DNA from 3 places in the Streptomyces sp. NPDC048504 genome. Region 1 is predicted to be linked to each of the others. Evidence: predicted binding sites of a transcription regulator. Region 1 holds the regulator's gene; each other region holds the start of a gene.
What was found. Region 1 encodes HrcA, which represses chaperone genes, less so after heat shock. Its sites were predicted from a motif close to TTNGCACTCNGNNNNNCNGAGTGCNAA; they were not measured.
Positions count from the first base shown of each region.

Region 2: a site for HrcA is predicted at 1,461-1,487, ahead of groL (chaperonin GroEL). Genes of this name have one in related genera too.
Region 3: a site for HrcA is predicted at 789-815, ahead of groES (co-chaperone GroES). Genes of this name have one in related genera too.

Region 1 covers NZ_JBICXA010000007.1:115,696-117,963, reverse strand. The annotation lists gene ACGFY9_RS18925 (MBL fold metallo-hydrolase) at 1-184, opposite strand, end outside; gene hrcA (heat-inducible transcriptional repressor HrcA) at 358-1,374, shown strand; gene dnaJ (molecular chaperone DnaJ) at 1,375-2,268, shown strand, end outside.
Region 2 covers NZ_JBICXA010000002.1:483,072-485,339, forward strand. The annotation lists gene groL (chaperonin GroEL) at 1-1,298, opposite strand, end outside; gene ACGFY9_RS06490 (cold-shock protein) at 1,658-1,864, opposite strand.
Region 3 covers NZ_JBICXA010000014.1:150,331-152,598, reverse strand. The annotation lists gene ACGFY9_RS31460 (hypothetical protein) at 1-619, shown strand, start outside; gene groES (co-chaperone GroES) at 960-1,268, shown strand; gene groL (chaperonin GroEL) at 1,419-2,268, shown strand, end outside.

The DNA of each region.
Region 1 (2,268 bases):
CGGCGAGCGCCTGCGCCTGCCTACGCAACCGCGCGCCCTCCGCCAGGCTCGACCCCGCGTCGATCAGCAGCGCCGAGTCCCCGCCGGTCACCAGCCCGACCGTGCAGTCCCAGCCAGGCAGCCGGCACCGCCCCACCCCGGCGGCCAGCCGCTCCCACCCCGCCTCTTCCCAAGTCACCGTCATACGGCGACGCTAACGGTGACGGCACTCAGGGCATGACATCGCAGGACCGGCCTTGCCCGGGGTGTACCTCACGGCCGTACACTGGGCCGGGGAACGCTGGCACTCGCGCGCACAGAGTGCCAGGAAAGGGCAGCCCGGTACCAAAACGGCGACCAGAACTGGAGGTGTGCGCGATGCTCAGCGAACGCAGGCTTCAGGTGCTGCGCGCCATCGTCCAGGACTATGTCGGCACCGAGGAGCCGGTGGGGTCCAAGGCGCTCACCGAGCGGCACAGCCTCGGCGTCTCCCCGGCGACCGTGCGCAACGACATGGCGGCCCTGGAGGACGAGGGCTACATCGCCCAGCCGCACACCAGCGCCGGACGGATTCCGACCGACAAGGGCTACCGGCTCTTCGTCGACAAGCTCGCCGGCGTCAAGCCGATGACCGGACCCGAGCGCAAGGCCATCCAGAACTTCCTCGACGGCGCGGTCGACCTCGACGACGTCGTCGGCCGTACGGTACGGCTGCTCGCGCAGCTCACCCGGCAGGTCGCCGTCGTGCAGTACCCGTCGCTGACCCGCTCGACCGTCCGGCACGTGGAGCTGCTGTCGCTGGCCCCCGCGCGCGTGATGCTCGTGCTGATCACCGACACCGGGCGGGTCGAGCAGCGCATGGTCGACTGCCCGGCGCCCTTCGGGGAGAGCTCGCTCGCGGATCTACGCGCGCGGCTCAACAGCCGGATCGCGGCCCGCCGCTTCGCGGACGTGCCGCAGCTCGTGCAGGACCTGCCGGAGGCCTTCGAGGCCGAGGACCGCGGCACGGTCACGACGGTGCTCTCCACCCTCCTGGAGACCCTCGTCGAGGAGACCGAGGAGCGATTGATGATCGGCGGCACCGCCAATCTCACCCGCTTCGGACATGACTTTCCCCTCACCATCCGCCCCATCCTGGAAGCTCTTGAGGAGCAGGTCGTCCTCCTCAAGTTGCTTGGTGAGGCGGGGGATTCGGGCATGACCGTACGGATCGGTCACGAGAACGCCTACGAGGGGCTCAACTCCACTTCGGTGGTGTCGGTCGGCTACGGTTCGGGCGGCGAGGCAGTCGCCAAGCTGGGCGTGGTCGGACCGACCCGCATGGATTACCCGGGAACGATGGGAGCGGTACGCGCAGTGGCACGGTACGTCGGACAGATCCTGGCGGAGTCCTAAGTGGCCACGGACTACTACGCCGTTCTCGGCGTGCGTCGCGACGCGTCGCAGGATGAGATCAAGAAGGCCTTCCGTAGGCTCGCGCGCGAGCTGCACCCGGACGTGAATCCGGATCCGAAGACCCAGGAGCGGTTCAAGGAGATCAACGCCGCTTACGAGGTGCTCTCGGACCCGCAGAAGAAGCAGGTCTACGACCTCGGCGGCGACCCCCTCTCGCAGGCGGGCGGCGGCGGAGCCGGCGGCTTCGGCGCGGGCGGCTTCGGGAACTTCTCGGACATCATGGACGCGTTCTTCGGCACGGCGTCGCAGCGCGGACCGCGCTCGCGCACCCGCCGGGGCCAGGACGCGATGATCCGGCTGGAGATCGAGCTCGACGAGGCGGCCTTCGGCACGACGAAGGACATCCAGGTCGACACGGCCGTCGTCTGCAACACCTGCAACGGCGAGGGCGCGGCCCCCGGCACCTCCGCGCAGACCTGTGACATGTGTCGCGGTCGCGGTGAGGTCTCGCAGGTGACCCGGTCCTTCCTGGGCCAGGTCATGACATCCCGCCCCTGCCCCCAGTGCCAGGGCTTCGGCACGGTCGTGCCGACGCCGTGCCCGGAGTGCGCCGGCGACGGCCGCGTCCGCTCGCGGCGCACCCTCACGGTGAAGATCCCGGCCGGTGTGGACAACGGCACGCGGATCCAGCTCGCGGGCGAGGGCGAGGTCGGCCCCGGCGGCGGCCCCGCCGGTGACCTGTACGTCGAGATCCACGAGCTGCCGCACGCGATGTTCCAGCGCCGCGGCGACGACCTGCACTGCACGGTCACCCTCCCGATGACGGCGGCGGCCCTGGGCACGAAGGTGCCCTTGGAGACGCTGGACGGCATGGAGGAGGTCGATATCCGCCCG
Region 2 (2,268 bases), on a different contig from region 1:
TCGTCACCTTCGAGCTCAAGCTTCTCGAAGACGTGGCCCGCCTGGATGAGCGCGACGCCACCACCGGCGACGATGCCCTCCTCGACGGCCGCCTTCGCGTTGCGAACGGCGTCCTCGATGCGGTGCTTGCGCTCCTTGAGCTCGACCTCGGTGGCCGCGCCCGCCTTGATGACAGCGACGCCGCCGGCGAGCTTGGCGAGGCGCTCCTGGAGCTTCTCGCGGTCGTAGTCCGAGTCGCTGTTCTCGATCTCGGCGCGGATCTGGTTGACGCGACCGGCAACCTGGTCCGCCGAGCCCGAGCCGTCGACGATCGTCGTCTCGTCCTTGGTGATGACGACCTTGCGGGCGCGGCCGAGGAGATCCACGGTCGCGTTCTCCAGCTTGAGGCCGACCTCCTCGGAGATGACCTCGCCGCCCGTGAGGATGGCGATGTCGCCGAGCATGGCCTTGCGACGGTCACCGAAGCCCGGAGCCTTGACGGCGACGGACTTGAAGGTGCCGCGGATCTTGTTGACGACCAGCGTGGACAGGGCCTCGCCCTCGACGTCCTCGGCGATGATCAGCAGCGGCTTGCCCGACTGCATGACCTTCTCCAGGAGCGGGAGCAGGTCCTTGACGTTGGCGATCTTCGAGTTGGCGATCAGGATGTACGGGTCGTCGAGGACGGCCTCCATACGCTCCATGTCGGTGGCGAAGTACGCCGAGATGTAGCCCTTGTCGAAGCGCATACCCTCGGTGAGCTCCAGCTCCAGACCGAAGGTCTGGGACTCCTCGACGGTGATGACGCCTTCCTTGCCGACCTTGTCCATCGCCTCGGCGATGAGCTCGCCGATCTGGGTGTCGGCGGCGGAGATGGAGGCCGTCGAAGCGATCTGCTCCTTGGTCTCCACGTCCTTGGCCTGCTCCAGCAGGGCACCGGAGACGGCCTCGACGGCCTTCTCGATACCGCGCTTGAGGGCCATCGGGTTGGCGCCCGCGGCTACGTTGCGCAGACCCTCCTTGACGAGGGCCTGGGCGAGCACGGTCGCGGTGGTCGTACCGTCACCGGCGACGTCGTCCGTCTTCTTGGCGACTTCCTTGACCAGCTCGGCGCCGATCTTCTCGTACGGGTCCTCGAGCTCGATCTCCTTGGCGATGGAAACACCATCGTTGGTGATCGTGGGGGCGCCCCACTTCTTCTCGAGGACGACGTTGCGGCCCTTGGGGCCAAGGGTGACCTTGACGGCGTCGGCGAGCTGGTTCATCCCGCGCTCGAGACCGCGCCGTGCCTCCTCGTCGAACGCGATGATCTTGGCCATGTGAAGTGGTCCTCCCGGACTGGGGTGGATTGCTCCGGACCGCGCTGGCGCCCGCGACGGACGGCCTGCCTGCCCCGTGGTTCCTTGCACCACCTGGCCTGCGGGCCTCACCGACCCGGTCCTTCGTTATCACTCTCACCTTCAGAGTGCTAACGCCAATGATTAGCACTCGGCATGGTCGAGTGCAAGCGGCTCCCAGGTTCTGGGCCTTCATCCTCGCGGGCGCGCGCGAGGGAAACACCGGGCACGCCGACGGGCCGGGCATGCCGAAGGGCCCGTACCCCAGGAGGTGACCCCCCAGGAGTACGAGCCCTTCGGTGAGGAACGAAGAACGTCGCTGCTGTTCGTCGGCGCGTGCTTCAGCTGGTCGCGAGCCGGACCATGTCCGCCTGCGGCCCCTTCTGACCCTGCGAGATCTCGAAATCGACCCGCTGACCCTCTTCCAGGGTGCGGTAGCCGTCCATCTGAATCGCGCTGTAGTGGACGAAAACATCCGCACCACCGTCGACCGCGATGAAGCCGTACCCCTTCTCCGCGTTGAACCATTTGACGGTGCCCTGAGCCATGCCTAACTCCCCTATTACTGGCCCTTGCACGGACCCGCACTTCGCGGATCCGGGTCAGACCTCACCCCCCACAGGATTGGGGGCGTGCGCCGGAACGCGTCGACCGCGGCCGAATGTATCCGTCCAACTGCCGTCTGCAACAGGTCAATCCGACGAGAATTCCGGGCAGGACCGGTCGGGAATATACGGAGAATTCGTCCGACTTCAGGGCAAGTCGGGCCCGATAAAGGGAACATAACGCGCAAAAGGTCTGCACACTTTGGCTACTTCTCATCGCACGCGGAGCGGGTACTCATATGCGTCCGGCATGCGGAGTGGAGCGGGTTCCCCAACTGTACCCCGCTCAACCCTACAGAATTGCCCCCTCCGCTTCTCTCACGGAGGGGGCAATTCGATGAACTCTT
Region 3 (2,268 bases), on a different contig from region 1:
ACGGCTCGGCAAGAAGGCCGCCCAACGCGTCCACCCGCACGGCCCGTCCCACGAACAGCCGTACCGCCACTGGGGTCTGACGGCCCCACTGGCCCCCGCCCCGAAACCGTCCCCCCACCCCGCCGCGCGCTCGGCGGGCCCGGGCCTCCCACCGGTCGTGGACCACGTCCGCACCCGTGACCGGGTCGTCTTCCTGACCTACGACCATGACGCGAGCGCCCGCCGGGACCCGAGGTTCACCGACCTGATCCGCGAACTGCGCCTCCCGGTCACGGAGTTCCGCACACCCCCGAAGCCCGCCCGCTTCACCGGCCTGCCCTACGCCACCCAGCGCGCCCAGATCTGCGGCCACCGCCCCCGCCCCCGCTCCCGCCTGCTCCGGCCCCCCGAGGGCACGTACGACACGACGACCCGCCGTGCCGCGGCCGACTGCGGCATCTCCGCCCTGGTCCTCTGGCGGGCCTCCACCACGACCGGCACCCTGACCTACGCCCGCGGCGACCACCGGCTCACCCCCGGAGACATCGTCCAGGTCGGCCCGGCCGACAGCACGGCCCGCCTGCTGCGCGGAATCCAGGAGTCGGGGCTGACGGTGGGGAGCTTGGAGGACTACCTCTGAGTGCCACTTGAGCGCCGGTCGGCAAAATCAGCCCGTCCGGCGTTTGAGGACGAGGCCGTTCAGGCCGAAGCGGGGTCTGGGGGCGCAGCCCCCAGGGACAGCGGCGGCAAGCACAGGCCCGCCAGGCAGCTCAGGGCGACGGCAAAATTCCGGTGCGGCGCCGCGGGCATTGGCACTCCGCTTGACCGAGTGCTAATCGCAGTCATAGTCTCAGACCTGGCACTCCCCCCTGGAGAGTGCCAATAGCGACGGGCAGGTCCGGCACCCGCGACGACGGATCGACCTGGTCGCCACCTCAGACAGTTAACCCCGTGAGATCTCCGAAGGGGGAGGTCGGATCGTGACGACCGCCAGCTCCAAGGTTGCCATCAAGCCGCTCGAGGACCGCATTGTGGTCCAGGCGCTCGAAGCCGAGCAGACCACGGCTTCTGGCCTGGTCATTCCGGACACCGCGAAGGAGAAGCCCCAGGAGGGCGTCGTCCTCGCCGTGGGCCCGGGTCGCTTCGAGAACGGCGAGCGCCTGCCGCTCGACGTCCAGACCGGCGACATCGTGCTGTACAGCAAGTACGGCGGCACCGAAGTGAAGTACCAGGGCGAGGAGTACCTCGTCCTCTCGGCCCGCGACGTGCTCGCGGTCATCGAGAAGTAGTTCACCCGGTACCACCCGGATGTACTGAGCTTCACCGATACACCCAGTTTTGCAGTGAGCTGCGCCCCTGGCCCCCGCGACCTTATGAAGCCGGGCGTCAGGGGCGTAGTTCGTTTCACCCACGTTTTCCGAGAGGGCTGAACCGCTCCCATGGCGAAGATCCTGAAGTTCGACGAGGACGCCCGTCGCGCCCTTGAGCGCGGCGTCAACAAGCTTGCCGACACGGTGAAGGTGACGATCGGCCCCAAGGGCCGCAACGTCGTCATCGACAAGAAGTTCGGCGCCCCCACCATCACCAACGACGGTGTCACCATCGCCCGCGAGGTCGAGCTGGAGGACCCGTACGAGAACCTCGGTGCCCAGCTGGTGAAGGAGGTGGCGACCAAGACCAACGACATCGCGGGTGACGGCACCACCACCGCCACCGTGCTCGCCCAGGCGCTCGTGCGCGAGGGCCTGCGCAACGTCGCCGCGGGTGCCTCCCCGGCCGCCCTGAAGAAGGGCATCGACGCCGCCGTCAAGGCCGTCTCCGACGAGCTGCTCGCCACCGCGCGGCCCATCGACGACAAGGCCGACATCGCCGCCGTCGCCGGTCTGTCCGCGCAGGACAGCCAGGTCGGCGAGCTCATCGCCGAGGCGATGGACAAGGTCGGCAAGGACGGTGTCATCACCGTCGAGGAGTCCAACACCTTCGGTCTGGAGCTGGACTTCACCGAGGGCATGGCCTTCGACAAGGGCTACCTGTCGCCGTACTTCGTGACGGACCAGGAGCGCATGGAAGCGGTCCTCGAAGACCCGTACATCCTCATCCACCAGGGCAAGATCAGCTCCATCCAGGACCTGCTGCCGCTGCTGGAGAAGGTCATCCAGGCCAACGCCTCCAAGCCGCTGCTGATCATCGCCGAGGACGTCGAGGGCGAGGCCCTGTCGACCCTGGTCGTGAACAAGATCCGCGGCACGTTCAACGCGGTCGCGGTCAAGGCCCCCGGCTTCGGCGACC